DNA from 4 places in the Bacillus sp. NPDC077027 genome. Region 4 is predicted to be linked to each of the others. Evidence: predicted binding sites of a transcription regulator. Region 4 holds the regulator's gene; each other region holds the start of a gene.

Region 1 (7,997 bases), on a different contig from region 4:
AAAGGACGCGGAACGAATCCGCGTCCTTATTCCATTTTTTCATATGACTGCATATCATATCACAACATGTTGCAAAAAAAATTAGGGTGATGACGTGAAAAAGAAAATCAAAAAAATAAAATATGTGAACTTTGCTGCGTTTCAGTTTTCCCCCTATTTTCTTAAAATGAATGAAAAAAGCGAGCAAGTCATGAAACAATATAAACAAAAAAACTCACTTATTTAACTGTTCTAAAAGCTTTACCTTCGTTTGCGGACCATAAATACCATCACTGACAAGTCCATTCATTAGCTGAAAACGTGAGACAGCATTCGCCGTTTTTTCTCCGTAAACCCCGTCTACTCCAAAATTTTCAGCTGCTTTATCTGGATAGAAATAAACAGCAACGAGTGCTTTTTGTACCATACGTACATGGTCCCCTTTTGTCAAAGGGTTCGTTACCTTCAAGATGCCGTCTGGTAAAAGGATGGTTTCTTTTATATTTTGGTAAATTTTCAACACTTGTCCTACTTGAATGAAATCTTGATTGGTAATATTGTTCCATTTTTGCAAGTCGCTAACCGTCACGTTATAAGCTTTAGCTATACTTGTCAATGTATCGCCTTTTTTCACCACATAAGTCACTACTGTCCCTGGATTTTCATCAGATCCAATACCCGCTTTAAATTCAGCCCAGCTCGCTAGTAACTTACGAGGACAGTCTTTCCCAGACCAATGTTGATGTGTAACCACATTTGAAAGCGGAATATTATGCTCTATCATCAACTTTTGAATCAACCACTGTGCATTTTTCACCGCCTGTTTGAAGTCCCCATCCTCATTTTCGCAAATCTCTATTCCAATCGATTTACGGTTACCATCCCCATGACCATCTCCCGCATGCCAACCATTCTCATTTAAAGGCAAATGTTGAAAAATTTCATGGTCATCCACTGTAAAATGCCAGCTAACCGCTGTATTTGCGCGCTTAACATAAGCGGCATGATTCTTAGCATCAGCCCCCTTTGAGGTATTCGCCGTATTGTGAACGGTCAAGTAAATTGGTGTCATTCTATACCCCGGTCTATTTCCATTTCCGACAGGGATAAAATCTTGATAAATTTGGACCATGTCCTCCACTCCCCTATTTCCGATTTCCGATACATTTTGTATCTATCATTTTCACTTATAGGTGGCAAGTGTAAGACAAGGAATTTACTGAAACAAATTGTATCAATATTGCTTTTGTGATACAATTTGTTGCACTAGATCCAATCTGTTCCTTCAATAAAGAAGACATAGATTCAGATAACGGAGAGATTAAAGATGCTTGTTAACCGTCTTATCGTGTAAACGAGTTTTCTCAGAATAGACTAAAAAAAACAGGAACTAATTCCAAAATTACTCTGTTTTTATGTTAAAATTGTAAAAAATATACCGATATACATATTATGAGATTGATTTATTTAACCACGTAGTCCAGTTCGGACTTTTCTTTTAGAATAAAAATAGAACATACGTTTGCTTGGAGGTTTTAAAATGACTAGATTTTTAACCCATTTAGAAGAGGACATCAAGCGGCTTTACACACGACTTCAATTAGACGGCCCAGCATATATGAATATGCATAAGATCGCTACCGAATTAAACATTTGGATTCACTACGAGGAAACAGGGAGCATGATGATTAAACATCAAGGTGTGTATAGCATTGTCTTGAATAGATATGCTTCTTCAGAGGAACAATGGGAGGATTTTGCACATGAGCTTTGTCATGTACTAAAACATACAGGCAATCATTTTGAAATGAACAAGCAATTTCGAGATTTACAGGAATTTCAAGCGAAGCAGTTTATGTATCATTTTTGTGTACCTACGTATCAGTTACTTCAAATGAAACTCCCGTACCTTCGGCAACAAGCCGTCCAGAATATTGCTCAAAGATTTCATGTCACACTAGCATTTGCTGAAAAACGACTGACATTATTCGAACAACGAAAAATTGGCATTCAATTTCAACAAAAGCTTGCCTTATATTTTTCACGCAAGCAGTGTAAAACAGCTGATAAAGTAGCAGAAAAAGAAGCGGTCTATCAGACAATGAGAGAAGAACGAGAAGCTGATACTTATTCATAAAGTGTAAATATCTGCTTTAACACACCTGTATAACGATAGAATAAGTCATTTTGTGTGTTACGTCTGTAGCTTCGTCTAAAATCATCAAAAAATGCCCTTCTTTGTGCTTGGCTAATTTCTAATTGTACACTTAGACCGGTGAGACATTTGTTATTAATATTGTTTGGATGTGTGCCCGAATAACGATCAGACTCCAATAATAGCAGTGCTTGGAATCCATTCTCAGTAAGCAATCGCGCTGTCTCTGCTGCCTTTTGGCGGTCTGTTCCTCCAACTAGCGTTTGTCTAACACTTGTTTCTCCATAACCATGAAGAGCAAACGTATATTGGTGTGATTGCACCATACTTAAACAGGTCGGCTCATTAAAATTTGTGCTCGTAATATGTAGCACATGATTTCCCGTTACCTTTATTCCTTCAAACAAATACATAGAATGCAGCTCAGCTAATTCAATCACCAGCTCACTTACACCGGACTCAATACCTCCAGCATGAGGTGATAATATGAGCAACTGATTATTTTTGCATTCATGAAGAATTTGATAATCAATCCCTTCTACTTCATGAACGGAAAGCTCTTCAAAATTTCGATACGTATCAACCAATTGCTCCATTTCACCCGCTCCTTTTCTCATATGAGCATTAGTCTACTTGATATCAATTTGATTTGTAAAGATTTATTTAAAAACCATGTTTTTCTTCCATTTTTTGATTCATTTATATAAGAACATGTTAAAATATAATATGTATTTAATTCCTGAAAAAGTCATCCGACCCATCATATAATTGGAACTTTTTTACCATATGAATCTTTTTAATTGCACTTTCATATGATAAGAGAATGCAAGGTAGAATCGGAGGAATCCATGATTAAAAAGAAAACCATGATCACACTTTTCATTTTACTGATTAGCTTCACTGGCATTATTTATTGGAAATGCTTTTCCCTTCAAGGTGTTTCAAACGGCACATATATTCGCTCCGTTTCCTCGCCCGACGGAGCATACATTGTGAATACTTACAAACATAATGGAGGCAAATTAAAAGACAACGCAGTACGAGCAGAAATTGAAAACCAAAAAACCCACAAAAAGAAAACCATTTATTGGAATTATCCTGATTTAGATCCTCATATTAGATGGTCAAATGATGATACAGTACGGATTGGCAATCAGGCGCTTAATATTGAAAAAGGGGAAACTTATGATTATCGTTTCGATAAAAAGCGAAAGGACTAATCTTATGAAAAACGGATCATATAGTTGATTCGTTTTTTCTCTTTTCTCTCATAACATGTTTTTTTGTACAAAGTCTTTCGTTTCTTTGACTGACAAAGGTGTTCATTTCTCAATGACTTCACACGTTCCAGAAAGCTTTTAAGAATGAGTTGCTATAATATAGACCTTCTCCTTTACGGTATTTATTCAAAAAGCAAAAAATTTTTCATTTATTTGATTGATTTGATATAATAAGCGAATCAATACATGATGAAATGACCATATAAACATGTGAGTGATACTTATAAATGGAGGAACATGTCATGACAAACATGATGAAAAGACACAGAGCAATTGTCATCGGCGCTGGAATTGCAGGAATGTTTACTGCAAAAGTATTATCAAATTTTTATCAAGAAATTTACATCATTGAACGAGATGAACTACCTGCTCATCCAAGTAATCGAGCGGGGACACCTCAAGCCTTTCACCCTCATCGGGTTCTACCACTTGGGAAAAAAATAATAGAACAACTTTTCCCTGGTTATACTGAGGAACTTCTTAAGATGGGTGGATTTAACACGAAGCACCAAACATCTCGGTTCATTACAAAAGATGGCGAGCTTCATATGACCGACACTGAGGAAACAGCTGTAACAAGACGTGCATTACTGGAATGGGTCATCTCACAGCGACTTCTTGCACTACCTCATGTTCAATTTCTCACAAAACACGAGGCTGTATCACTTCTTTTTGGAGAAGATGACTTGAGAGTAAATGGACTGCTAGTCAAAGACCGTCACCATCAACCAGCAAAACTCAAAACATTAAAAGCCGATCTTGTCGTTGATACAAGTGGGCGTATGTCAAAATTACAAAAGTGGTTATTAGAAAGAGGGCTGGAGCTACCCAAACCTGAAATACTAAAGGTTTCTCTTGGCTATAGTACCCGCTACTATCAAATCCCACCTAATGCGCGAAAAACACAAGCAATGGTTGTATTGGGACAGCCTGATAAACAAATTCCAACTGGACTCTTTGAATTGATTGATCACAATATGGCAGTTGTTCTCCTCTCTGCTGCCGGCGGCACACACTATCCAACGACAGAGGATGACAAATTCGAACAAGAAATAGCAACACTTTCCCATCCAGCTATCGCAGAAGCTATTTCACACTTGATTCCTTGTACACCACCTAAAGGATTTCGAGTGCAGTTTTGCATGAGACAGCATTATGAGCAAATGCCAAAATGGCCGAGTGGACTGTTAGTCATGGGTGACGCCTTTTGTACGCTTGATCCGATTCATGGTCAGGGCATGACAAAAGCGGCACTCGAAGCCCATACACTTGAACAAATGTTAAAAAAATCACTAAAAGAACCAATTGAAAACTTTGAACCAACCGTCATGCGGCACATGCAAAAAGCCATTGAACCTGGCTGGTGGCTTTGTGCTATTGCAGACCTTCAATGGAATGGAGTTGAATTAACAGCCCATCACCCTATTCCACATATAGAGTTCGTACAAGAATATTTAAATCGGTATGTACAGCACGCCATTCTAACAAACCAACCGAAGCTGCTTGAAGCCTATCACAGTATGCACTCTTTCTTAAAAGAACCGAAGGAAATCATCAACCTTGAACATTTGCATGACATGATTAAAAGAGATGAGACTGGAGATACAAAGCAATGGTGGGAAGCGTGGAAACAAAAAAGCAAAAAAACAGAAGAAGAGCTCATAGACGAGGCTGTTCCTGACTTTCAACTTAAAAAAATCATCAAAACGTACACTTGATTTGTGTACGTTTTTTTTGTATGAACATAAAAAAGCCCCATAAAAGGGGCCTCCTGAATTAACGTAGCAATTGAAGTACGTTTTGTGGCTGTTGGTTCGCTTGAGCAAGCATCGCTTGAGAAGCTTGAGAAAGAATGTTGTTCTTCGTGAACTCACTCATTTCTTTCGCCATGTCAACATCACGGATACGAGATTCAGCAGCTGTCAAGTTCTCAGCAGAAGCGCCAAGGTTGTTGATTGTGTGCTCTAAACGGTTTTGGACCGCACCAAGTGCTGAACGTTGTGTAGATACTTCACCGATTGCTGCATCAATTTTTGCTACTTCAGTATCGAAGTTGAATGCATCATCATCTACTTTAATGTCTCTTACTGTTAAAGTTTCTGCATCCATTTTCCCAATTTTAACATTAATATTTTGATCAATGTTCGCACCAATTTGGAATTGGAAACCATCTTCAACACTTCCATCTAAAAGGTTCTTACCGTTAAATGCAGTACGATTAGAGATACCATCAATTTCATCTAGAAGTGCTGTAATTTCTTCTTGAATCGCTGACAAATCCTCTGTTTGCTGAGTTCCAACGTTACCAGCTTGAACAGTCAATTCACGCATACGTTGAAGAATTGCATGCGTTTCAGTTAATGCACCTTCTGCTGTTTGAATAAGAGAAATACCATCTTGTGCGTTTTTAGAAGCCATTTCTAATCCGCGGATTTGTCCTCTCATTTTTTCAGAGATCGCAAGTCCTGCTGCGTCATCTCCTGCACGGTTGATACGAAGACCAGAAGAAAGTTTCTCCATGTTCTTTTGACTTGCGCCGTTGTTTGCAGACAAACGGTTCAATGTGTTAAGTGCTGCGATATTGTGGTTAATTCTCATTTCCTATTACCTCCATGTGTTTGAACCTAATAGACATCCTTGTCCAAAAGTTCTAAATTAGAATTTTTTTGTAAGCCTTACAATCTATTTATCGAACCATCATGGAATTTGTTTAACAAAAAAGGAATAAATAAGGAAATATACTTATTTTATATGGTCGTTTCGCTAGAGTATGGAAAACTTAAGAGTCTTTATTCATCCATTAGAAAGAGTCTTTTAGAATCATAAAAATTGGAAATAGCATTTTATGAATGACATAGCATGTTGTGGAATATTGCGTTACATACGTGAATTTTTGTTTTAGTAGGAGCATGATTGATTAAATATGAGAGGAAGAACAATTTATTCAGTAGAAACACTATTTCATTGCATAAAAAAAAGCCCCATAAAAGGGGCCTCCTGAATTAACGTAGCAATTGAAGTACGTTTTGTGGCTGTTGGTTCGCTTGAGCAAGCATTGCTTGAGAAGCTTGAGAAAGAATGTTGTTCTTCGTGAACTCACTCATTTCTTTCGCCATGTCAACGTCACGGATACGAGACTCAGCAGCTGTTAAGTTTTCAGAAGAAGCACTTAAGTTGTTGATTGTGTGCTCTAGACGGTTTTGAACTGCACCAAGTTTAGCACGTTGAGAAGATACTTGATTGATTGCATCGTCAACAATTTTTAATTGAGCATCATAGCCAACAGCTGCGGTATCAGGTGCATTAGTAGCAAATTCAGTTACATCTAATGTTTTAACATTTAAAGCAGCGCTTGTTCCAAGTGCAGTAGATGACATTTCTTCGATGTTTACTTTAATTTGCTGCGTAGCATTTGCACCAATTTGGAATATTAGATCCGTTGCAGGAGTAGCACCAGCTTTAAAGTCACCAGTAAGTAATTTCTTACCATTAAACTCAGTACGGTTAGAGATACCATCGATCTCTTCGATTAACGCATCCATCTCATCTTTAATTGCTGTTAAATCTTCCGTTTGCTGTGTTCCAGTATTACCTGCTTGAACAGTTAGTTCACGCATACGTTGAAGGATTGAGTGAGTTTCAGTCAATGCGCCTTCAGCTGTTTGAATAAGAGAGATACCATCTTGTGAGTTTTTAGAAGCCATTTCTAAACCACGGATTTGTCCTCTCATTTTTTCAGAGATAGCAAGACCTGCTGCGTCATCCCCTGCACGGTTGATTCGTAGACCTGAAGAAAGTTTCTCCATGTTCTTTTGGCTTGCACCGTTGTTAGAAGAAAGACGGTTCAATGTGTTAAGTGCTGCGATATTGTGGTTAATTCTCATTTCCTATTACCTCCATGTGTTTGGGACCTAACAGACATCCTTGTCTGAAAATAGTCCTTCCTTCTAGGGCTTATCAACCCTGACAATTATATTATCGGAGGCATTTATCGAAAGTTTAGCACTTAAATGCAAAATTATGATTTTTTTCACATACTTTTTTAAGGTAATTTAAGGGGAATCATTCTTATTCACAACTAAAAGATCAAATAACTCAACAACTTAAGTCTCTGATTAAATAATCTAAATGAGCTCTACTATCAATTGCATGACTTTCAAACATCTTATAAAAATTTTCATCACGTTTTACAGATGTCTGTTTGCAATCTATGAAATAAGGATTAGGTTTTCATGATGGTTCTCTCGTCTTTTAACTGAATCATGAGTGAGGATTGAATATATAATAAATTAATAATGCGACGTGCCATTTCAGAAGGTGAAGCATTGTACTCATTTCTGATCCATTCAAGAATCAATCCAAAGATGCCATATGAACGATATTGAATAAAATAACTGTCGTTGATTTCTTCATATTGATCACTGACAAACGACATTCTATTCTGGAAAATGTATTGCAACTTCTCCAGTAAAATTTCTTGAATTTGAGGTACACGGTCTTTCATCACTAATAAATCATAATAGTCACGATTTCCGACGATATATTGAAATACATTAGTGCCTTCTGGTTTCATTCTAGTTAAA
Region 2 (7,997 bases), on a different contig from region 4:
TCTTGGTTTTTAGAGCCAATAGTTGTTGCGCAAAGTCTTGCTATTGCAGGTTATGCGGCCGTCGAGGCAACGAGGCAATATGGTGAACTGACAGGCTTTGCTCTGACATTACTCACCCTTCCTAGCTTTATTACCTATTCGCTTTCTACCGCGCTTGTCCCTGCCATCAGTGAAGGGATGGAGCAAAAAAAGCAAAAAACGGTGGAATACAGATTGCAGCAAGCGATGCGACTCTGTCTCCTTAGTGGCGGTATTTCATGTATTTTACTGTTTGTCTATGCAGAAGATTTAACCTTTTTTATGTATGGCTCATCTCACGCAGCCATTTATGTCAAGTTCATGGCACCATTTTTCTTACTGTATTATTTCCAAGGTCCCCTTCAGGCTGTCCTTCAAGCATTAAATTTAGCGGGTGCAGCGATGACAAATAGTTTAATTGGAGCTGTTGTGAAAACGGTGCTCATTTTCGTTCTTGCCTCACAGCCTCACTTCGGGATCATGGGGGCAGCTCTTGCCATTTTGATTGGCATCGTGCTTGTGACACTTTTGCATGCTGCAACTGTTGGTAAAGTATTGCCCATTCATATACCAGTGAAAGAATATGCATTATGTGCGTTCGTCATCCTAGGGACAGGTGCAGTCAGCATGTGGCTAAAACATCAAATCAACTTCTCTTTTTCCGCATCAATCGAGTTATTGATCTTCATCTTCATCACTTGTTTACTGTATGTCACTCTATTAATCTGTTTGGGTTTAATCAAACGAGAAGAGCTTCGTCGTATCCCGTTTATAGGGAAGTTGTTATAATCTCAGCTTCCCTGTATTTCATCTTTGATGTCAATATAAAAAGCACCTTCATTAAAACTGCAAAACGAAATGTCTTCTAAGTGATGGTAGCCCCTTTTGACAAGCTGATCCTTTAACCACTTCTCATCTTTATAGATCATTTTTAAGTGCTCATGTTGGATTATTCCATCTGCAATGAGTGGAAGTTCAAGCTGAGCATGCTTTCGTTTATTTTCCTTTTCCACCACAGCAAGTTTTCCAGATGGTTCAAGAATGGCATAAGATACATCCTGAATGCTATCGATATTATTTTCTCTCAGCTGAATAAGCAAATCATCGAAATTATAACGTTGCTTCCGCATTGCACCTTCATCAATCTTTCCATTAATAATAATTAAGGTTGGTTTTCCATCAAGCAACCGGCGCACACCTTGAAATTTTAAAGATAGGTAAGCGAGTGAGATTTGAATCACGGTTAATAGTAAAATCGGCCAAACCGTATGAAGCATATGATCCTCTACTTCTTCTATCGCAAGAACTGCTATCTCAGCGATCATCATAAAAATGACGAGGTCTAAAATACTGAGCTCACCAATTTCTCTTTTTCCCATTAACCGAAAGATGAACCAAATGAGAAAATAGAGAACAATCGTGCGAAACGAGATAATCAAAATGTCCTGCATTTCTCTCACATCCTCCTCTCTTCATTCTTATCTTGTGTTAAAAAACTTTATTTATGTAGAAAAGAGATGTCTTGTTTTTAAGCAGGAATTCATGTCTATTTTCCCTTTTAGGTGAATACATTTTAGAAAAGACAGGCTTGGTTTTATTTGAGAGGAGACGAATAAAATGCAGGAGACAAAACAAATAGGAAAAGGAATCTTATCAGGCTTAATCGCCATATTTGCTGTTATGATTGCAACAAGTTTACTCGTATCACTTATGCTCACATTTACAAAAATGCAGGAAACATCGTTCACATGGGTGATCATGATTTTATCCTTTATTGCACTATTTATGGGGGGGATCATTTCAGGTGGAAAAGCAAGAGAACGCGGGTGGTTCATCGGTGCAATGACTTCATTGATTTTTTCCCTCACGGTGTTTTTATTTCAATATCTTGGCTTTGGAAAAACATTTTCAGTTGAGCAGTTGATCTATCATGTCGCATTTTTAGGGATTTGCATGTTTGGCGGGATCATCGGGGTCAATCTTCGAGGTAAATAAAAAAAGAGCGGTTTTTCATCGCTCTTTTTTTACTGCTATGTATAAAAGTATTAGCTTTTATCAGCATTTACTTCTCTTATAGCACGTCGTTCGAATGTTAAACGGTTGTTTTCGCTCGTTTTGATGACAACAATTGTCTCATCGATTGAGTCGATTTCACCATGTAAGCCGCCGATTGTGACAATCTTATCGCCTTTTGATAAAGACTGTTGCATCTGACGCACAGCTTTTTGTTGCTTTTGCTGTGGACGAATTAATAAGAAGTAAAGCACAGCAAACATGACAACAATCATAATAATTGAACCCATACCACCATCCATTGAATTTCACCCCTTTCTAATGTATAAAAGCCTTTCGTTTATGCGTTAAAAGTTTTTGGCATTCGGTTTGTTAAAGCCATAACGCTCAAAAAACTCTTCTCTAAAATCACCTAAACGATCCTCACGGATAGCTTCTCTCACTTGCTCCATTAATTTTAACAGAAAATGCAGGTTATGATAAGTTGTTAATCGAATTCCGAACGTTTCATTTGTACGAATTAAATGTCTAATGTAAGCACGTGTGTAATTTTTACACGTATAGCAGTCACAATTTTCATCAATCGGTCTAAAATCACGCTCGTATTTCGCATTTTTCACAACAAGGCGTCCTTCACTTGTCATCAGCGTTCCATTTCTAGCAATTCTCGTTGGCAGAACACAGTCAAACATATCCACTCCTCGAATCGCACCATCAATGAGAGAATCTGGGGAGCCAACGCCCATTAAATATCTTGGTTTGTCCGTTGGCAGTAGTGGTGTTGTAAATTCAAGAACACGGTTCATGACATCTTTCGGTTCACCAACAGACAGCCCACCAATCGCATATCCTGGGAAATCAAGTGATACTAGGTCTTTTGCACTTTGTTTACGCAGTTCTTCGTATTCTCCCCCTTGGACAATTCCAAAGAGTCCTTGATCATTTGGACGTTGATGTGCACTTAAGCAGCGCTCTGCCCAGCGACTAGTGCGTTCAACAGATAGCTTCATGTAATCATACTCTGCTGGATATGGCGGACATTCATCAAATGCCATCATAATGTCCGATCCAAGTGCATTTTGGATATCCATTGCTTTTTCTGGCGAGAGGAAGAGTTTATCTCCGTTCAAATGGTTGCGAAAATGAACGCCCTCTTCTTCAATTTTTCTAAACTCACTTAATGAAAATACTTGGAATCCGCCCGAATCGGTTAAAATTGCTCGATCCCAATTCATAAACTTGTGAAGTCCGCCTGCCTCTTTGACAATGTCATGCCCAGGACGTAACCATAAGTGATACGTGTTGCTTAATATAATCCCTGCTTCCATTGCTTTCAGCTCTTCTGGTGCCATTGTTTTAACGGTAGCAAGTGTGCCTACTGGCATAAAAACGGGCGTTTCAAAGGAGCCGTGTGGTGTATGCACACGGCCAAGACGTGCTCCTGTTTGTTTGCATGTTTTAATGAACTCATAACGTATCGGTAGTTGCGACAATGAATGAGCCCTCCTATCTCTGATGTTTTATTGGATGAGCATCGCATCGCCGAAGCTAAAAAATCGATACTCTTTTTCAACAGCTTCTTCATAAGCATGAAGGACATGATCACGTCCAGCTAAAGCACTAACGAGCATGATTAACGATGATTTCGGCAAATGGAAATTGGTTATCATTCCATCAATTGCTCGAAACGTATAGCCTGGATAAATAAAGATGGATGTCCAGCCGCTTGATTCTTTAAATACACCCTGATTTGCAGTGGCAATGGTTTCAAGTGTCCTTGTAGAGGTCGTTCCAACTGAGATGATGTTCCCACCGTCCTGTTTCACTCGGTTAAGCAGTTCAGCCGTTTCTGCACTCATTTCATAAAACTCAGCATGCATTTCATGCTCTTCCACACTTTCTGCACTGACTGGTCTAAACGTCCCTAGTCCAACATGGAGTGTAATAAAGGCAATATGCACCCCTTTTGCTTTCAGCGCACCTAGCAATTCAGTCGTAAAGTGTAAACCGGCTGTCGGTGCTGCGGCAGATCCAACTTCTTTTGAATAGACCGTTTGATAACGCTCTCTATCATCTAGTTGTTCCTTAATATACGGAGGCAATGGCATTTCGCCAAGTGATTCTAGCACTTCATAAAAGATGCCCGTATATTGAAATTCAACCTTTCGACCACCATGCCCTAATTCCTCCGTACACACAGCGCGAAGTCTACCATCTCCAAATGTAATGATCGTTCCTTCTTTCACACGTTTCGCAGGTTTGACAAGTGTTTCCCACTTGTCACCTTCTTCTTGTTTAAGAAGAAGTAGTTCAACCTTCGCTCCCGTGTCTTCCTTCATGCCAAAAAGCCGAGCAGGCAGAACGCGTGTGTTATTCAGGACAAGGCAATCCCCTTTTTGAAAATAGTCCACAATGTGAGAAAACGTAGAGTGCGTTAACTCACCTGTTTCCTTATGAAGCACCATTAACCTCGATGCATCTCTTTTCTCTAACGGGACTTGGGCAATGAGTTTCTCCGGTAAATCAAAATCAAATAGTTCTACTTTCATATTCTTCACCTATTCTGTAGTTAACTAGTTAACGTTATTTCATCCGTCCAAACACATTCAAAAGAATGGTCAAAATAAGACTAATAACGATACATGTAATAACCGGAAAGAAGAAGGTGACATTCCCTTTTTTCACAAAAATATCACCAGGAAGCTTTCCGACAAAATGAAATATAAGACCAGAAACAAAGAGCAGGCCACCTAAAATCATCAATATTTTAGGAAATTCAGTCACGAATCGGTACCTCCAATTGAAAATGTTCATACGCTTCTCGTGTCACGACCCTACCACGTGGCGTCCTTTGCAAGAAACCAATTTGCAGCAAATACGGCTCATATACATCCTCGATCGTATGTGATTCTTCCCCAATTGTTGCTGATATTGTATCAAGACCAACAGGACCACCTTTAAATTTTTCAATCATACTTAAAAGTAGTTTATGATCAATATGATCTAAACCAAGACGATCAACCTGTAATCTTTCCAATGCGTTCTGGGCAATTTCTTTTGTAATGGTTTGATTTCCAAGCACTTGTGCAAAGTCTCTCACCCTCCGAAGCAAGCGGTTTGCCACCCTTGGGGTACCGCGAGAACGTCTGGCAATCTCTTCTGCTGAGCGAATATCAATCCCAATTTCAAACAGCTCAGCCGTTCTTGCTACGATATGAGCTAAGTCCCTTTGTTCATAGTATTCCAATCTTGCATGCACACCAAACCTATCACGGAGTGGTGCCGTTAAAAGACCAACACGCGTGGTTGCTCCCACAAGTGTAAATGGGGGCAAATCAAGACGAACAGAACGAGCTGTATCACCTTTACCAATGACTATGTCAAGACAAAAGTCCTCCATTGCCGGATAAAGCACCTCTTCTATAGAACGTTGCAAGCGATGAATCTCATCAATAAATAGGACATCTCCTGGTTCAAGTGACGTCAGGATGGCTGCCAAATCTCCCGGACGTTCAATTGCAGGTCCAGACGTTGTACGGAGCTGTACATTCATTTCATTGGCAATAATAGAAGCAAGTGTCGTTTTACCAAGTCCAGGTGGACCATATAATAGCACATGATCCAATGTTTCCTGTCTCATACGAGCGGCTTCTATGAATACACTAAGATTATCTTTTACTTTTTGCTGACCAATATACTGGCTTAGCGTCTGTGGACGCAGACTTTGCTCAATGGCTGATTCATGGTTGTCTGCTTCAGTTGATACGAGCCGTTCATCCATGAGACATCACCCTATTTCAACATTTTTTGTAATGCTTTTTTCACATATTGATCGGTTGTGAGACCTTTCTCTTCTTTTAAAAAAGGAAGAACCTTTTTAATTTCACGGTCACCATAACCAAGCACACCTAATGCTTCAAGTGCTTCATCAAGTGCCGTTTGTTCAACTTGTTTTTGTATGCTCTCCTCGTGATTAAACAGGTTGCCAATCATCTCTGGTACAACATCTCCAAGCTTGCCTTTCAAATCAAGGATGATTTGACGCGCTGTTTTTTTGCCGACACCAGGGAATTTCACAAGAAATGCTTCATCCTCTTGTTCAATCGCCTCGATCACCGCACCTGGGTCACCTGAGGCTAAAATGGCTAAGGCTCCTTTTGGACCAATGCCTGTTACATTTAACAATTTTGTGAACAGCGCTTTTTCCTCTCTCGTTGAAAAACCGTAAAGAGAAAATGTATCTTCCTTTATGTAATGGTATGTGTAAATAGTTTCTTGTTTATTAACCTTATAAACAAATGGATTTGGGCTAAATACTTGATAACCGATTCCACCATTTTCAATGACAATATATTGTGGACACACATAATCAATGGTCCCTTTCACAAATTCTATCACCGTTTTTCACCTCTTTGACTGTTCTTCATTGTAACATAAAACAAGATGAAAACCGCAAAAAAAGTTAACGTATGTTCGCTAAAGTCAAATTCAGTCTCTTCCTATATAAAAAGCCTGCAGCACATATGCTAGCAAGCTTGTGTTTCCCATTAGAACGAGAATTCGTTTCGATAAGGCTTCATGACTTCAAGAACGTGCTCAAATTCAGCCTTTGTGCGAAAAGGAATGCCGTTTTGTAATTGTTCTTCGACATGGCTCTCTAAGCGGGACGTATCAATTTGAAAAAATAAATGAATCGGCTCGGACCAGCCGTCAGGTCTTCCGTGAAAAGTTGAAATAACACCTCCATCTGATAAGCCAATATAACCATTTGCTTTGCTCAGAGGGGAAATATCATCTATTTGTTTTCTAAAAAGGGCAAACCCTTCTCTTTGCTCCACAAGTGTCCATCCCTTGTAGGTCTCCCAAAATGCTTCCTTTGATGCTAATGTTGCTTGCTGCCTCTCAATGCTAACGTCACCATCTAAATATACTTTTTCAAGCTGTACAGTGATGATATCTGGATGCTTTTGAATATGTTCTTTTCCTTCGACATCATTTGCCAAGATGAACACACCTAACAGCAGTAAAAGCCCAGTGACTAAACATTTTATATTCGGTTTCACTATTTACACCTCTTTAGAAACATGAGATCGATTAATTGTACGTTTAGTTTGACCAATTACACCGTTCATTAACCAAAACCATATCATATATCGAGAGAACTGCCTTGGTGAAGTGTAAATCGTTGTGCACTTTTGGCGTTAATGTTATGTTTTATACAACCATTTTGTTTTTTCATGATTCGTTTTTCAGCCGCATAAACTGATACCAAAGAAGGTGGAGTACAAACGATGACATACGTAAAAAGCTTGGCTGAATCTATCATATATAACGAACAAAAACGTTGGAATAAACTTGTCAAAAAACCAAAAGAGCTTGAACTTGCTGGTAAAGGTAGAAGTGCCTATGTCTTTACTTACAAAAAAGACGGCAAAAAAATGGCCCTCAAGGTATTTTTCCCCTCTTTTCAAGCACTTGCCAAAAAAGAAGCCGCTATTTATGAAATATTATCTGGATCTAAATACTATCCTGCCATTTATGAATCTGGCGACAACTATATATTGATGGAATTTATTAAAGGAAACACATTCTACGAATGTTTAACAAAAGGAATTACCATTAAAAAGAACATGCTTGATCAAGTGGATGTTGCACTCGATGAAGCGAGAAAAAAAGGGCTCAATCCCTCTGATATTCATCTAAGAAACTTAATTTTAACAGCCGAAGGACGCATTAGGGTGATTGATGTTGCACGTTTTACACAAATAAAAACGTGTCATCAGTGGGAAGATTTAAAGGCAGCTTATGCCTATTACAAGAAACCATTTTTTCCAAAGAAAGCTCCTCGCCTGTGGCTTGAGGTCATTGCCTACTTGTATAAAAAGAACTGGCTTTCAAAAGGTCAACTAACGAATCGAAATGATTTTCTATCATAAATAAGCCACTTCTACTTAGAAGCGGCTTAT
Region 3 (7,997 bases), on a different contig from region 4:
CCGCTCGTGCGAATATGAAGTGCATCGTGATTATTCCAGATGGAAAGATTGCATTCGGAAAGCTAGCGCAAGCCGTCATGTATGGTGCTGAAATCATTGCCATTGATGGTAACTTCGATGATGCACTTAAAATTGTGCGAAGCATTTGTGAAAAAGAACCGATTGCTCTTGTCAACTCAGTGAATCCTTATCGAATTGAAGGGCAGAAAACAGCCGCGTTTGAAATTTGCGAGCAGCTTGGATCTGCACCAGACGTGTTGGCGATTCCCGTTGGAAATGCAGGGAACATCACAGCATACTGGAAAGGATTCAAAGAATATAATGAGAAAAAAGGAACAGGCCTTCCTGCTATGCGTGGTTTCGAAGCAGAAGGAGCAGCGGCAATTGTACGGAATGAAGTCATTGAAAGTCCAGAAACTGTAGCAACAGCTATCCGTATTGGTAATCCTGCAAGCTGGAAGCAAGCAGTTGCAGCGGCTGAAGAATCAAATGGGAAAATTGATGAAGTCACAGATGAAGAAATTCTGCATGCGTATCAATTAATTGCTCGCGAGGAAGGTGTGTTTGCAGAACCAGGCTCGTGTGCTTCCATTGCAGGTGTTCTAAAACAGGTGAAATCTGGTGAAATCAAACCAGGCAGCAAAGTAGTTGCTGTATTAACAGGAAATGGATTGAAAGATCCAAATACAGCTATCGACATTTCACAGTTAAAGCCGGTAAAATTACAGGCAGATGAGGAGAAAATCCTTAAGCATCTAGAAGGGGCAGCACGAGTATGAGTGAAGTCTCCATGCTTTTTTCAATTACAGTTCCGGGAAGTACTGCAAATTTAGGGCCAGGTTTTGATTCAATCGGAATGGCACTTAGCCGCTATTTAAAGTTATCCATCTACGACCATGATAGTTGGCTATTTGAAGCAGAGACCGATGCTGTGGCCGGCATTCCAGTCGGAACCGATAACTTAATCTATCAAACGGCAAAAAAGGTAGCAGATTACTATGGAAAAACGCTCCCGTCTGTTCATGTCAAAGTGTGGAGTGATATTCCGCTCGCACGCGGATTAGGAAGTAGTGCAGCTGCGATTGTCGCCGCAATAGAGCTAGCGAATCAACTGCTTAGCCTTCATATGTCTGATGAGGAAAAGCTATATTTTGCGAGTAAAGAGGAAGGGCATCCTGATAATGCGGGTGCGTCTCTTTTTGGCGGATTATTAATCGGCTTTCATGAGGAAGGAGCAACACAAGCTGTAAAGGTGCAACACGTTGATGTTGATGTTGTGGTTGTCATTCCTTTTTATGAAGTGCTCACAAAGGATGCACGTGACGTATTGCCGGATGACTTTTCATATAAAAATGCAGTCAAAGCAAGTTCGATTAGTAATGTGCTAGTTGCCGCGTTATTTACGCAAAATTGGCCGCTTGTTGGTGAGATGATGAAAAAGGATTTATTTCATCAGCCATACCGTACGATGCTTGTGCCAGAGCTATCAAAGGTAGAACATGTCGCCTCTTTAAAAGGTGCATACGGGACGGCATTAAGCGGAGCAGGTCCGACAATTTTAACGTTAACGGAAAAAGGAAAGGGAGAAGCGCTAAAAAAGCAGCTCGCCCTCAATTTTCCTCATTGTGAAGTCGATTTGTTAACAGTACCAACAGAAGGTGTGGTCGTCGAACACTATTCTGTTAATCAAGTATAAACCTTAAAAAGCGTGTGTCCTTCAAGGCACACGCTTTTTATTTATTGAAAGAAGTGCTAGCATCAAAAAGAAAAAAACTTTTTTATATAAGATAAAGGAATTTTTATTTAGCTGATCGAAATATTTTTATAGATAAAGGGAGGAGATACATTCGATGAAAAAAGCAGTTTTAGCAGAAGATCTTGCGAAACTTGTATCTGTTGCAAATCCAATTTATTCACCTGATGGTCAAAAAGCCGTTTTTACAAAAGTTACGGTAAATGAGGAGCAGGATGATTATGATATGCATTTGTGGATGCTTGATGAAGTGAGTAAACAGATAAGTCAATGGACATTTGAAAAAGGAAAGCATCATCAGCCTGCTTGGTCAAAGGACAGCAAACAGCTTGCATTCATTGTGCAGAAGCCAAAAAGCACGTCGCAGTTAGCTGTTTTTCATAGAGAGGGAGGCGGTGTAAAAACACTTACCAACATCCCTTATGGTGTATCAAACCCAGTTTTTTCACCAGATGGAGCATCCATTTTCGTTTCTGTGTCATTGAAGATAACGGAATCAATTCATGATGAGAAAAAAGAAGAGCAAGATGAATTTGCTCCTGCTATTTATAATGAATTGCCATACAAAGCGGATGGCAAAGGTTTTTTAAATGAGCGGTATACTCAGATTGTGAAAATAGATGTGAAAACAGGAAAAGCAAAACAAATCACAGATGAGCCGGCACAGCATGGAAATTATAGTTTTTCATCATGCGGTAAATGGCTTGCATACACACAACTAGCAAAAAATGAAGCTTACATAAGTGATGTGTTTCTCTATTCATTAGAAGATGGGACAAAACAGCAGGTGACACAATCAAAAGGAGTATTTTCAGAGGTTTCTTTTTCACCAGATGGTCAAAAATTTGCATTTATCGGTCATGAACGCGAGTTTAAAAATGCCACATACCCGCAGTTGTGGGTTTATGATATAAAAGAGAAAAAGACCATCTGTTTGTCAGAAATGCTTGATTTGTATATTGGAGATTGTGTTGCTGGTGATAGCTTTATAGGAGGCGCAAGCCAAAAGCCGCAATGGACCAAAAATAGTGAAGGGTTCTATGCGCTTGTTTCTGATCAAGGGAACACAGGGATTTATTATTTTTCTACAGAAGGGCTTGCCTATCCCATTCGGTTAGAATGTGAGCAAATCACAAACTTTACACTTCATCCGAACGAAACGCATATGCTTATCAGCCGCCTATCACCTGTTTCTCCGAGTGAGCTATATCTTGTCGAGCTCGGTCAGGAAGAGCTAAAGCAGCTTACCTTTGACAATGAAGAATATATAAAAAAACATGCGCTGTCAGAGCCTGAATCTTTTTCCTTTCAGTCACAGGACGGTGATGACGTGCATGGCTGGCTGATGAAGCCTGCTCACTTTGAAAAGGGGAAAAAATATCCACTCATTTTAGAGATTCATGGTGGTCCACATGCGATGTATGCTCATACGTATTTTCATGAATTCCAAGTGCTTGCTTCTAAAGGGTATGCGATTGTATACATCAATCCGCATGGGAGTCATGGATATGGACAGCCATTTACAGATCGCGTGAGAGGAAGCTATGGAGAAATTGATTATCAAGATGTCATGGGCGCGATTGATCATGTACTTGCTTTACATGATTTTCTAGATGAAACCAGACTTGGTGTCACTGGCGGAAGTTATGGCGGGTTTATGACCAATTGGATCATTGGTCAAACGGATCGTTTTAAAGCGGCTGTTACCCAAAGATCAATCTCTAATTGGCTCAGTTTTTACGGCATGAGCGATATAGGCTACTTTTTTACAAAATGGCAACTTGATGCGGACCTTTTTGCATCGCCAGAAAAGCTATGGGATCGTTCGCCTTTAAAATATTCGCAAAAGATAACAACACCTCTTTTAATATTGCATAGTGACGAAGATTATCGTTGCCCTGTCGATCAGGCAGAACAACTGTTTGTTGTGTTAAAAGAACTCGGTAAAGAGACACGTTTGATTAAATTCCCGAAAGCTTCACACGACCTTTCAAGAAGCGGTCATCCAAGGCAAAGAATACAAAGACTCACATTTATTAGTGAGTGGTTTGAAGAAAGACTGTAACAAAAAAAACGCCCCACGTGAACTGTAATTCACTGTGGGGCGTTTTGATTTGAATTTATTTATTAGAAGACCTGTTCAACTTCAACCACACCTGGCACTTCTTCTAGAAGAGCGCGCTCAATTCCGGCTTTTAATGTAATTGTTGAACTTGGGCAACTGCCGCATGCACCGAGAAGACGTAATTTTACAATACCATCTTCAATATCTACAAGCTCACAGTCTCCACCGTCACGTAATAAAAATGGACGAAGTTTGTCCAGCACTTCCTGTACTTGGTCTTTCATTTCGACTTCAGTCATCGTACAAAATCGCTCCTTTCACAACATATCACCATTATATTCATCTGGACGATAAAAATCTATTGATTGGTTTCAAAGTTCCCTACTCATTATAGCACAATCTCATATTGAAACAAAAAGTCAAATTGGCTTTTTTCAAATAGATATTTCGGCTAAAATAAAGAAAGAACAGGGGGCGTGTGGAATGAATAAACCAGTTGAGCTGTACGTCTACGGAGCAGAAGTAATTTGCGCTAGCTGTGTAAACCTTCCTTCTGCGAAAGATACGTATGAGTGGCTAGATGCGGCATTAAAGCGGAAATATCCAAATCAGCCTTTCCATATTACATACATTGATATCGAACATCCGCCAGAAGATGAGAAATTAAAGGATTTGTCTCACCGTATTTTAGAGGACGAATTTTTCTATCCGCTTGTGCTAGTGGAGGATAAAATAGTAGGGGAAGGAAATCCGAAGCTCAAAGATATTTATCAAGAAATGGAGAAATACGGCTACAAAGAGAGCAGTGAATAAGCTGTTCTTTTTTATAGTCAAAAAGAGAACATAAGTTCTTGATTTTTGATTGATAAAGAACGTTCGTTCGTATATAATCTTTTTAAAGGAGGGCATTGGTGTGAATCAACTATTAGAAAAATCGCTCCATCAACATATGCCAACCGAAATGATTTATATGAAGACGAATGGAGATTGTTCAAAACGAAAGGTAATTGTGCATAAACATCAAGAAGACTATATTCAGGCCTATTGTTTGTTAAAAAAGAAAATAAGAACGTTTCGTAAAGATCGTATCCTAGCCCTTTCTCCAATCCGTATCATGAATCAAAGGACAAATGCCGTCTCATAGGAAAAAGCCCCTTGAGCAAGACAAGGAGCTTTGAAGAAAAAATTCACAAAGAATTATCCATTATGATGCTTGTACATCCAAAGGAGTCCTGATTTTAATAATCTCGGTACACGTCCAACAAGAGGACGATCTGCCACTAAACCGAAGCCAGCTTTTTTACCTAACGAACCAAGTACCCCTTTGAGTTTAAATTGTGGGTATGTTTCAGGAAGAGGTTCATATTTCCATCGTTTTTGAAGAGATTGAACAATTTGTTCTGCTTGCGCTTCAGCAAGCTGGGCACTTGGTGCATGTGGAAGGCTTGCACAATCACCAACAACATAGACATGCTCATCCCCAGGAATATTGTGGTGAGGTGTTAACACGACACGTCCTTGTGCGTCTTTTTCAACCTCCATGTCTCGTACAACTTTACTTGGCTGAATGCCAGCTGTCCAGACGATGACCTCTGCTTCAGTCGGCTCATCATGGTTATAGAGGATTCCTTCTTCAACCTTTGTAATATTGGCACAGTTAATGATCTTAACCCCATGTTCTTCAAACCATTTCTGCACATATTGACCTAATCTTTGCGGGAAACTAGATAAAATCAGCTCTCCACGATCGAATAGAATAATGTCTAAGTCAGCTCGGCTTTCACGCAGTTCACTGGCAAGCTCTACCCCGCTTAACCCAGCACCAACAATCGCAACCGTTGCACCTACACTTAAGTTGTTTAAGTTTTTGTAAGCAAGCCTTGACTGATCAATGGTTTGAATACTGTATGTATGCTCTTCTGCACCAGGAACATTATGGTATTTGTCTTCACATCCTAGTCCAATGACAGTATCGTCATAAGGAATCGGTTCACGATCACTGAACACGATTTGTTTGTTTTCAATATCAATTTTTTCTACTTCCCCATATTGAATATCGAGCTTTGGATGCTCTGGAAAGGATACTCGAATATGGTGATCGGAAATCGTACCAGCAGCAAGTGCATAATATTCTGTTTTTAAACAGTGGTAAGGATTTCGATCAATTAACGTAATAGAAACATCATCTGGTAATTGATTTGGCAATAAGCGGTGGAGCACCCGCATATTCCCATAACCTCCGCCGATCAAGACTAAATTTTTCATGACGATTCTCCTTTTCCCCATAGACATTGAAAAAACACTTATACTAAAAAACTTTAAGTTAAAATACCAAATAAAATTATATCGAACTTACCCTGAAACTACAATAATTGTTTCAAAATAACCTACATATTCATTAGTTAGTCCTAAATAGTAAAACATTTTAACTGAAATATGTGTAACGTTTCATATGAAGGTTATTTTTTTGACTAATGGACATAAATTCGGTAGGATGTAAAGGCAATGTGAGGTGAAGCACAGTGTTTCCACTGATCGAATTTTGTGTAAGTAATCTTGCACAAGGGTCTCAGGCAGCAAAAGAAAAGCTTGAGAAAGACCCAAACTTAGATGTAATGGAGTACGGTTGTCTAAGTTACTGTGGCAAATGTATGGATTCTCCATTCGCGCTTGTAAATGGCGAATTTGTTTCAGGTGAGGATGCCGAACAGCTAGTGGAACGTATATATGCTTTTATAGAGGAAAATGAGATGTTTTAATGCACCGCATGATTCATGAGGTGCATTTTTTCAATAAGTTGATTTCCATTTTTAAGGAGAAATATAAGAAAACGCATTCAATATGTTATGCTAATTAAATATCATCAAAATGAATGATCACAAGGTCAAAGAGAGAGGCGTATACATAATAAAAGCCCTTTGCCATGACAGCAAAGAGCTTCTATGTATGAAAAACGGGGGATGATAAGATTGTCTCCTGATTCGACTCCTTTTATACTATAAAGAAACAACATTTTTGGAGGACTTTCATGACATCATTTCAATTTACGAAAATGCATGGACTAGGTAATAACTATATCTATGTGAATCAATTTAAAGAACAGCTTCCAGAACATCAACTATCGGATATCGCCATTCGTGTGTCGTCCGTCTATACAGGAATTGGTTCAGATGGAATGATCTTAATTTGTCCATCAGACATTGCACCTGTGAAAATGCGCATTTTTAACAATGATGGATCTGAAGGTAAAAACTGTGGGAATGGACTGCGCTGTGTAGCGAAATATGTGTATGAGCATCAAATGGTCACTAACACGACATTTCACATCGAAACATTGTCAGGGCTAGTGGAAGCTACTGTTCATGTAGACAACGGTACGGTTTTTTCTGTGACAGTTGATATGGGCAAGCCTCGTTTTGAGAAAAAAGCCATGCCGATGCTTGGTGAGGCAGACGCAACGACAATCAATGAAGTGCTTGATTTTGGCAAGGCGACTTTGCGCGGTACGGCTGTATCTATGGGGAATCCTCATATTGTCTTTTATATTGAGAACATTCAAGACGCTCCACTAACAACTCTAGGTCCAGTCATAGAAAAACACGAGATGTTCCCAGAAGGCGTCAACGTTGAATTTGTTGAGCTTGTCAGTCAAACTGAACTGCATTTCCGCGTATGGGAAAGAGGATCTGGCATCACTCAAGCCTGCGGGACAGGAGCCTGTGCCGCAGCTGTATCAGCCATTGTAAACGGCCACGCTGAAAAAGAAACAGACGTGACAGTACACTTGGCAGGCGGAGATTTAATGATTCGCTGGCAAGAGAACGAGCATGTACTGATGACAGGTCCAGCAGAAACCATTTGCGACGGTCAATTTTATCTGTAAACCATTTGTTTGAGAAAACGACTCATCAGGTTTATAATTTATGAGAAACATCCAGTCGAAAAAGGAGGGATGATCATGGGTACACCAGTCAAAATCACAGAAGCGGCTGCTTTGCAGATTAAAGATATGATGAAAGAACATGAAGAGGAACAAGCCTTTTTAAGAGTTGGCGTAAAAGGCGGTGGGTGCAGTGGTCTTTCATATGGAATGGGATTTGACCATGAACCATCTGATAAAGACACGCAGTTTGAACAACACGGTATTCAAGTTCTCGTCGATTCTGAAAGCCTAGATAT
Region 4 (7,997 bases):
ATCGATCCCATCCTAAAGAAGAACCCATTTCAATGGCAACTCTTGCTTTTACAGAAGAAGGAAGAACTGATTCTTTATAATCTTGAGGTTGCTGATCGAAACGATCCCATGCTGGAAGGCTGACAACTGATGCACGAATTCCTTCTTTTTCAAGCGCTTTTTGTGCTTCGATTGCTAGACCGACCTCAGATCCAGATGCTAATAGAAGAGCTTCTGGTTTATTGTCTGCCGCTTCAACAACAACATACCCGCCTTTTTCAACACCTTCGAATGCTCTCTCAGGTGTTTGGTCAATCGTAGGAAGGTTTTGACGAGTTAACACAAGAGCTGTTGGCTTGTCAGTTGAAGATACAGCTAACTTCCATGCTGCAGCTGTTTCATTCCCGTCAGCTGGACGAATGACAGAAAGATTTGGCATTGCACGAAGTGATGCTAGTTGTTCAACTGGCTCATGTGTAGGTCCATCTTCACCAACTGCAATACTGTCATGAGTAAAGACATACGTCACAGGTAGACCCATTAATGCAGCAAGACGAATAGCTGGTCTTAAGTAATCAGAGAAAACAAAGAATGTTCCACCAAATACACGAAGTCCTCCGTGTAACGCCATACCATTTAAAGCGGCACCCATCGCAAATTCCCTAACACCAAACCAAATGTTCTTTCCAGCATAATTATTTCTACCGAAATCATCTGTATTCTTAATCGTCGTTTTATTAGATCCAGCAAGATCCGCAGAGCCTCCGATAAAGAATGGCACTTGTTTCGCAATGCCATTTAATACTTCTCCAGATGAAGCACGAGAGGCAAGGCTTGATCCTGCTTCGTATACAGGAATCTCTTGATCCCAGTTCTCTGGTAGTTTCCCTTCGATTGCAAGCTCAAGTTGTTTTGCTAGCTCTGGGTATTCTTTTTGATAAGAAGCGAAAAGTTCATTCCAGTCTGCTTCTTTTTTCTTTCCAGCGTCCTTAACAGCAGCTTGGAAATGATCGTACACTTCAGAAGGTACATGGAAATCTTCTTCAAATGTCCAAGAATACGCTTCTTTCGTCAGTTTTGCTTCATCGCTACCAAGTGGTGCTCCATGAACACCTGAAGTACCAGCACGGTTAGGAGATCCAAAACCGATTGTTGTTTTCACTTCGATCAATGTAGGCTTGTCTACACTTTGCTTCGCCTTTTCAACAGCGGCAGTAATTTCTTCAATATTATTGCCGTCTTCTACGTACAGCACTTCCCAATTCATTGCTTCAAAGCGATTCTTCACATTTTCAGAGAATGAACGATCTAAGTCACCATCTAAAGAAATGTCGTTAGAATCATAAAGAACGATTAAGCGGCCGAGCCCTAAATGACCAGCTAAAGAAGAGGCTTCAGAGGATATGCCCTCCATTAAATCACCGTCTCCACAAATACTGTATGTATAGTGATCAACGACATTAAAATTGTCTTTATTATAAGTGGCAGCAAGATGTCTTTCGGCTAGTGCCATTCCAACAGCCATGGCAATTCCTTGTCCTAGTGGGCCAGTTGTTGCATCAACACCCTCAGTATGACCAAATTCAGGGTGACCTGGAGTTTTGCTTCCCCATTGACGGAATTGTTTTAAATCATCAATGCTCAAATTGTATCCGCTTAAATGCAGCATGCTGTATAGAAGCATTGATCCATGACCAGCAGATAAAACAAAACGGTCTCTATTAAACCAGCTTGGATTTTCTGGACTAACGTTTAAATGCTTTGTCCATAAAGCATATGCCATAGGAGCAGCACCCATTGGCATTCCAGGGTGACCGGAATTAGCTTTTTCAATTGCGTCTATGGAGAGCGTACGTATTGTTGCAATAGATTTCAATTCAATCGTTTCCATATAAATCCCCTTCCGTAACTTGTGTACACCATTATCATAAATCTACTGGCCTTTTTTCACAACTATTTCACGCCGAAAAATGCAGTATTTTGTCTCATTTAGTTTATCGATCGTTTTAAAACTTATGCAAACACGAAAAGATGAGACATATCCTCTCATCTTTTCAAAAAATAAGAAATCAAATGTATATTAATGGAGATGTTGATTTCTTTCATTTTTTAATTTTTCTGGTGTGACATCATTTCCTTCTGGATCAATGATTTTCACCGTTTTTAATGTATTTTTCATGGACGAACGGAAGGCTTTTAAATATTCATCTCGTAAATGCTTCTGTTCTACTTTTTCCTCATCTGTTAAACCAGTCTCTTTGGATTTTTTTGAAAGTTCATTAATCCTTGCAAGCTGTTCTTTAGAAATCATGACAAACTCCTTTTAAATTTTTTCTCTTCATACTACTAAATATCTTTGTTTTTTACAACAAATCAGGCTTTAAGGAAGGAGTCCACTTTCATATTCTTGATAGCGCCTGTGAACGGTTGCTCTTGAGATATCAAAACCAAGCCCTTGAAGGGTAGCTGCAATTTCAGCAAATGTCATTTTATTTTTTCGAAGACGTACAATTTCTGAAATAGGCACTTCAATACGATCCCGTCCTTGTGCATGGTGGTGATGTTTTAAATTAAGCTCTGGCCGATACCCTCGTTCAACTGCTTTTTTCATACCACGTTTAATTTTCAGATTATGAATTTTACGCTGATACTCTTCGACCACTCCTACGATCTCTATCACCATTTCATCAGCTTCAGACAGTTCAAGCTCTCCTCTATGAAAAACACTGTATACTTTCACATTTTCTTTAAACAGGCAGTGGAGCAACGCGATTTTCGCCTTACCTCTTCCTAGACGTGTTTCATCTTGAATTAACACAGCATCAATCTCTTCTTCTTTTATTGTTGTGAGCATTTCAAAAACACCGTCACGGTCAAGATCATATCCACTTGCTCTTTCTTTAATCACTTTTATGACATTCATCTGATGAGCAACAGCTAAATTTAGTAGCTCATCTTCCTGTCTATTGAGCGAAGTTTCTTGTACTTCTTTCACTGTACTAACTCTCGCATAAATTATTGCATTCATTCAATCAATCGACCTTTCTATTGGACTGTCGCGAGTTCATATAAAGCTGGGTGCTCCTTCTTGACAGGAATCACAAGTACATCTCCTGGCTGAATATCTGTAGAAGCTAGATCATTATTCTCTGTTACCCAATCAATAAATGCATTTTTGTCAATTGATTTTCCATCATTCACTTGATCGGCAATTCCCCAAAGAGTATCACCATTTTGCACCTCTATTTTAACATATTGATTCATATCATTTTGACCTGTTAAAGCAATAAGCGAGATAAGTACACCGACGATTAACGAAAACAACCCAACGAAAATAAAAGATTCTTTTATACTCATACTAAATCTCTCCTAACAGAATGTCTGTTCGTAATATTAATTTTATTATAAATACGAACAAATGTTTCTGTCAACAGCTTTTTTCGAACCTATGTTTGTACTACAAGGAAAAACATGCTATAATTTCTTTAAAATTGACGTTTTGAGGTGCAAAAGATGACGAAGCTATCAAAAAGACAACTCGATATTCTTAGTTTCATCAAGGAAGAAGTAAGAAGTAAGGGCTATCCACCTTCTGTTCGTGAAATTGGTGAAGCTGTCGGTCTTGCATCCAGCTCTACTGTCCATGGACATTTAGCAAGACTAGAGACGAAAGGTTTGATTAGAAGAGACCCAACGAAGCCAAGAGCAATTGAAATACTTGATGATGAAAATATGAATATACCTAAAAGCACTGTGATGAATGTTCCTATCATTGGAAAAGTAACGGCTGGACTGCCGATTACTGCTATTGAAAATGTAGAGGAATACTTCCCATTGCCTGAAACGTTTGCAGCACCTGATGAACAAGTATTTATGCTAGAAATTATGGGTGAAAGTATGATTGACGCAGGCATTTTGGACAAGGACTATGTCATCGTGCGTCAGCAAAGCACTGCAAACAACGGGGATATTGTGGTGGCAATGACAGAGGAAGATGAAGCAACTGTTAAACGTTTCTATAAAGAAGAAACACATTTTAGACTTCAACCAGAGAACCCATCTATGGAACCAATTATTTTACAGAATGTCAGTATACTAGGAAAAGTGATTGGTGTATTTAGAAATATTCATTAATAAATGACTACACGCGATATGAACTGCATCCCAATTGTTAGGCACGATCGAACAATTGGCAGTGCGGTTTTTTTGTGTCTAAAATTACTTTAAATACCAACAAATTTCATAATAGAAACAAACCCTATCTATCTCGTATTCTTGTTTTATATAATGGTGAAATCATTATGAGAACTAATATTGTCACCCGCATTTGCACACAAAACTTCGAATAAAATGGCGCTTTAAGCTTGTATAAAAGTGAACTGTGTCACAACAATATTCTAACCAAAAACCAGTTGATCTCGATCAACTGGTTCTATAAGTGTTTTATCTTGGATATTCGTTCAACCAAATGATGGCTTGTTCATAATTATCAAAAAATTGTACAGATTCTTTTGTGTTAGATTGTTGTAAATAATCCATTATCTCTCCTTTTTCAAGAAGAAACGCTATTGCCTTACTGTGATTCAAAATAGTTTCATTAAAGAATTTATCTTTCCATGTTTTTTGGACTGAAAAATGATCTGGTTCGTATCCTTTTCTATCAACCAACAACTTGTATTTCCTGCCCTCAGCAATGAATTGCTGACAAACCCGCTCGAAGTGATTAAACCATTCAATCACATCATCTGTTTTAATCTTTCCTATTAGATGGGTTACAATTAAATCCTCTGAAACTGTTGTGCTGATATTCTGTTTCCTCAACTTAGAATCATCTCCCTAAGTGACAATTATGCGCAAAAAAATCCTTAAAATCAATATGGATACATTTTTACGCAATATAGATAAAAGCCGGTATTTCATCATATCTGATGAAAGCCGGCTTTTATTTCGTTCTAAGAACAAGAATATGCAAGAATACTAGAACTTGGGAAGGAACCAAATGTGAAGTTAGGCCAAATAAAACCAGTTGTCCGCCCAAAAGGCTGTGATGACAACACATACATTAAAAATACTTGACCATTCCTCAGAAAAACGATTGTCCAGCGTCTATTACATCCAGCTGCGAATTGAACTGTTTGTTGGCCTCCGCCCTGATGAGCTGCAAATTGTTGCGCTCCTTGTGGCTGTGTCAATGCCTGCTGATACTGTGAAATAATCTGTTGGCCAGGTGCTGGCGGCAGCGATTGCCCTCCTGCACCTGGAGTTGTGCCTCCTCCACCGATTGGAAAAGTAGGAAGTCCTCCTCCCTGTGGAGTTGGCAGTGACTGCCATCCTGGAAACTGTCTACTATATTGGTATCCATCCCACGACATTTCATACGGATAATACATATTTAGCACCACTTTCTGATACATTCATCACGACATTATATGAACCGAAAGCAAAAAAGTTCTGAACAAAATAAAGAAATCGTTCTGAAAGACGTTTAGTTCTTCTTTAGAAAGGTTAAAGATAACTAGAAAATAAAATAAAAAATGAAAACTTTTATCCTTCCTCAAACGTTATATAAGTAGATGACAAGAAATAAAAAACATTTATATTTAACACTTGTAATCTAACTGTAATTATTGTAACATTTGTAACATAAGAAGTTTTCATTAAAAAAGGAGGCAATCGCCTTGAAAAAAATATTTGTTCTTTTAACAGCAGTTATTCTGATGATTTCTTTACAAACAACTACATTAGCCGCTTCCAAGAAACCAGTAACCTTAACAAATAAAGAAGCGTTACATATCGCACTTAATGCAAGAGAACACTTTTGGAGTGCAATGTCTGGTTATAAAATCAATGACAAACATCCAGAATACACATTAAAAACGTTCAATTATAAAAACATGCAGTATAACTACTTATCAAAAACGTTTAACACGAAGAAAAAATTGAACAGCTACTTAGCTGAAGTTTTCACAAAAAAAGCAATTAACAATGGATTAACAGAATATAACTTTATTGTTCATAAAGGACAAATGGCTGTTCCAGTTGGCGACGGTGACAACATGTTAAATTGGGATAAAGCTACACCTAAGATTGTTTCTAAAAAAGCCAGCATTCGCACATACGAATTTACAGTGCCAACACTCGATGGACGAAAAGTCAAACGAACTGTTACTTATGAAAAAGTCCAAAACAAGTGGAAAATCACAAAAATTGACGCTGTCATCTAACACGCAAAAAAACAGGTTCCTATTAAAAAGAGACCTGTTTTTATTTTGCTGAAAACTCGATCATACGCTCTATTGCCTGCGCTAAAGATGAAGCGGTATTAAATTCATTAAATGGGAGACCTAACTGTACAGCCGTCTGCGCAATTTCTGGTCTAATCCCTGAAATCGTTGTATCTACCCCAATTAAACGAAGTGATGTCACAAGATCAAATATCTGATGGGCTACCATCGTATCAATAATGACGACACCAGATAAATCAATACATAAATGTTGAACACCCTTTTGAGAGCATTGCTTTAATGTATTTTCTAAAATGGTTATTGCTCTTGCTGTGTCAATGTCACCAACTAATGGCAATAAAGCAATATTACTTTTTAACACAATGACTGGAGAGCTAAGTTCGTAGATCAAATCCCGCTGGGCCATCAGTTTTTCTGTCGTGTTTTTGACATATTGCTGTATAAAGACATGGATAGAGATATTATAAGCTTCAGCAATTAAGTCGTACCAATAAAAAATTCGGTCAATGTCAATATCACCTTGTCGTTGTGTGATGAATTTTTTTAGGTAACTAAGTACCACTCTTTGATTTGACATATATTCTCGAATCACATAGTCAAGCGGAGTATTTAAATGTTTTGGATCATTCGCTAAATTTTCTGACCATTGTTTAAATTCACTGTGCAAATAGGTTTTATCTTCAATTAGCGCACGGATAAAATGCTGATAAAAATCTTGATTTTGGTGTTTTAATTCAGACACTACGGTCGGGTCTGTCGATCGATAAACTGATTCAGGATCATCATCCTCAATTGATTCATACCATTTCTCCGTTAGCTCCGTAGCATGATCAATTAAAAATTGATATAATTCACGATTCTTATCCATAGGCTCTTTCCCCTTCAATTTCAATTGTCTTCACTTTTTTCTATTGATCAATATCTGATAAGTCTATTTTACTCGTTCTTTGATTGTACCACTGAATCTTTTTCGCATGCTATATCAAATAGGCTTAAACAAGACATAAAAAAGACTCTCACTAACCCTTCTTTGAATTCTCGTTATCTCACAATAAACAATACTCGCTTTCCATCAGGGTAGCCGCTTATCTGATGGGAAACCCATGAGCCTGCTCCCCTATTATCAGATGGTGTCACATACCTGACACTTGCTCCTTTTCCACCTTCCAAGCAAACAGCCATCGGCCACTCATCTCGATCATACCCAGGTTTTGTAGGAATCCCCTTTAATGATTCCTTTCTTCGGGCATCTGCCCCATCTCGATCAATTGTACACACATCAGAGTGACCTTGACTGATCGCATCTTGAATGTGAGCACCAGTTTCAGGATAGCGTTGCTTCGGAAAATAAACGACATCATCAAATCGATCAGCTCCTTTGACCTGATGAATAGGCCCCCATCCCAAAACGAACATACCAAATAAGACCACACAACAAAGTACAACTGTGACCAACCGACTTTTCATCACATTCACAGGTACTTGAACCTCCTTCGCTCATTTCAATGAACCGAAGCAGTCTGTTTAAAAGACCAGATCCAGTCTCTTCAATGTATGTACCTGTTTTTTGCAAGATGCTATTGAACGTGAAAAATAGCCGTAAACAAAGGGCACTTTATATTGATCAATCCAAAAGAAAAGCTACCCTAGCTTTTCTCGGGTAGCTTAATCATTTAAGCTCACTTCATATAACGTCCCACTTTGTGAGCCCATATTAGGCATTTGTGTGCTAGTGTTGTTAGATGAAGTAGTGCTGTATTGTTCAGATGAAAT

What was found. Region 4 encodes LexA, which represses DNA repair genes until DNA is damaged. Its sites were predicted from a motif close to CGAACATATGTTCG; they were not measured.
Region 1: a site for LexA is predicted at 1,491-1,504, ahead of ACQKEZ_RS12025 (ImmA/IrrE family metallo-endopeptidase). Genes of this name have one in related genera too.
Region 2: a site for LexA is predicted at 6,494-6,507, ahead of ruvA (Holliday junction branch migration protein RuvA). Genes of this name have one in related genera too.
Region 3: a site for LexA is predicted at 4,688-4,701, ahead of ACQKEZ_RS06275 (WYL domain-containing protein). Genes of this name have one in related genera too.

Annotation. Positions count from the first base shown of each region.
Region 1 is NZ_JBNNIO010000003.1:303,392-311,388, reverse strand. It holds gene ACQKEZ_RS12030 (N-acetylmuramoyl-L-alanine amidase) at 215-1,111, opposite strand; gene ACQKEZ_RS12025 (ImmA/IrrE family metallo-endopeptidase) at 1,520-2,116, shown strand; gene ACQKEZ_RS12020 (poly-gamma-glutamate hydrolase family protein) at 2,107-2,730, opposite strand; gene ACQKEZ_RS12015 (DUF5412 domain-containing protein) at 2,983-3,354, shown strand; gene ACQKEZ_RS12010 (FAD-dependent oxidoreductase) at 3,657-5,132, shown strand; gene hag (flagellin Hag) at 5,191-6,012, opposite strand; gene hag (flagellin Hag) at 6,417-7,298, opposite strand; gene ACQKEZ_RS11995 (TetR/AcrR family transcriptional regulator) at 7,637-7,997, opposite strand, start outside.
Region 2 is NZ_JBNNIO010000001.1:335,506-343,502, reverse strand. It holds gene spoVB (stage V sporulation protein B) at 1-807, shown strand, start outside; gene ACQKEZ_RS01900 (DUF421 domain-containing protein) at 810-1,469, opposite strand; gene ACQKEZ_RS01895 (TIGR04086 family membrane protein) at 1,636-2,013, shown strand; gene yajC (preprotein translocase subunit YajC) at 2,064-2,333, opposite strand; gene tgt (tRNA guanosine(34) transglycosylase Tgt) at 2,379-3,524, opposite strand; gene queA (tRNA preQ1(34) S-adenosylmethionine ribosyltransferase-isomerase QueA) at 3,552-4,580, opposite strand; gene ACQKEZ_RS01875 (DUF2905 domain-containing protein) at 4,615-4,815, opposite strand; gene ruvB (Holliday junction branch migration DNA helicase RuvB) at 4,808-5,812, opposite strand; gene ruvA (Holliday junction branch migration protein RuvA) at 5,824-6,429, opposite strand; gene ACQKEZ_RS01860 (BofC C-terminal domain-containing protein) at 6,579-7,094, opposite strand; gene ACQKEZ_RS01855 (protein kinase family protein) at 7,323-7,967, shown strand.
Region 3 is NZ_JBNNIO010000002.1:130,816-138,812, reverse strand. It holds gene thrC (threonine synthase) at 1-779, shown strand, start outside; gene thrB (homoserine kinase) at 776-1,696, shown strand; gene ACQKEZ_RS06290 (prolyl oligopeptidase family serine peptidase) at 1,851-3,818, shown strand; partial or broken gene ACQKEZ_RS06285 (NifU family protein) at 3,881-4,180, opposite strand; gene ACQKEZ_RS06280 (YuzD family protein) at 4,302-4,631, shown strand; gene ACQKEZ_RS06275 (WYL domain-containing protein) at 4,732-4,962, shown strand; gene ACQKEZ_RS06270 (NAD(P)/FAD-dependent oxidoreductase) at 5,016-6,083, opposite strand; gene ACQKEZ_RS06265 (YuzB family protein) at 6,341-6,577, shown strand; gene dapF (diaminopimelate epimerase) at 6,847-7,701, shown strand; gene ACQKEZ_RS06255 (HesB/IscA family protein) at 7,777-7,997, shown strand, end outside.
Region 4 is NZ_JBNNIO010000007.1:32,996-40,992, reverse strand. It holds gene tkt (transketolase) at 1-1,870, opposite strand, end outside; gene ACQKEZ_RS18040 (DUF896 domain-containing protein) at 2,060-2,290, opposite strand; gene ACQKEZ_RS18035 (YneB family resolvase-like protein) at 2,360-3,007, opposite strand; gene yneA (cell division suppressor protein YneA) at 3,025-3,336, opposite strand; gene lexA (transcriptional repressor LexA) at 3,493-4,113, shown strand; gene ACQKEZ_RS18020 (STAS/SEC14 domain-containing protein) at 4,423-4,800, opposite strand; gene ACQKEZ_RS18015 (hypothetical protein) at 4,932-5,369, opposite strand; gene ACQKEZ_RS18010 (IseA DL-endopeptidase inhibitor family protein) at 5,658-6,203, shown strand; gene ACQKEZ_RS18005 (STAS domain-containing protein) at 6,244-7,092, opposite strand; gene ACQKEZ_RS18000 (NucA/NucB deoxyribonuclease domain-containing protein) at 7,266-7,640, opposite strand; gene ACQKEZ_RS17995 (glycosyltransferase family 39 protein) at 7,890-7,997, opposite strand, start outside.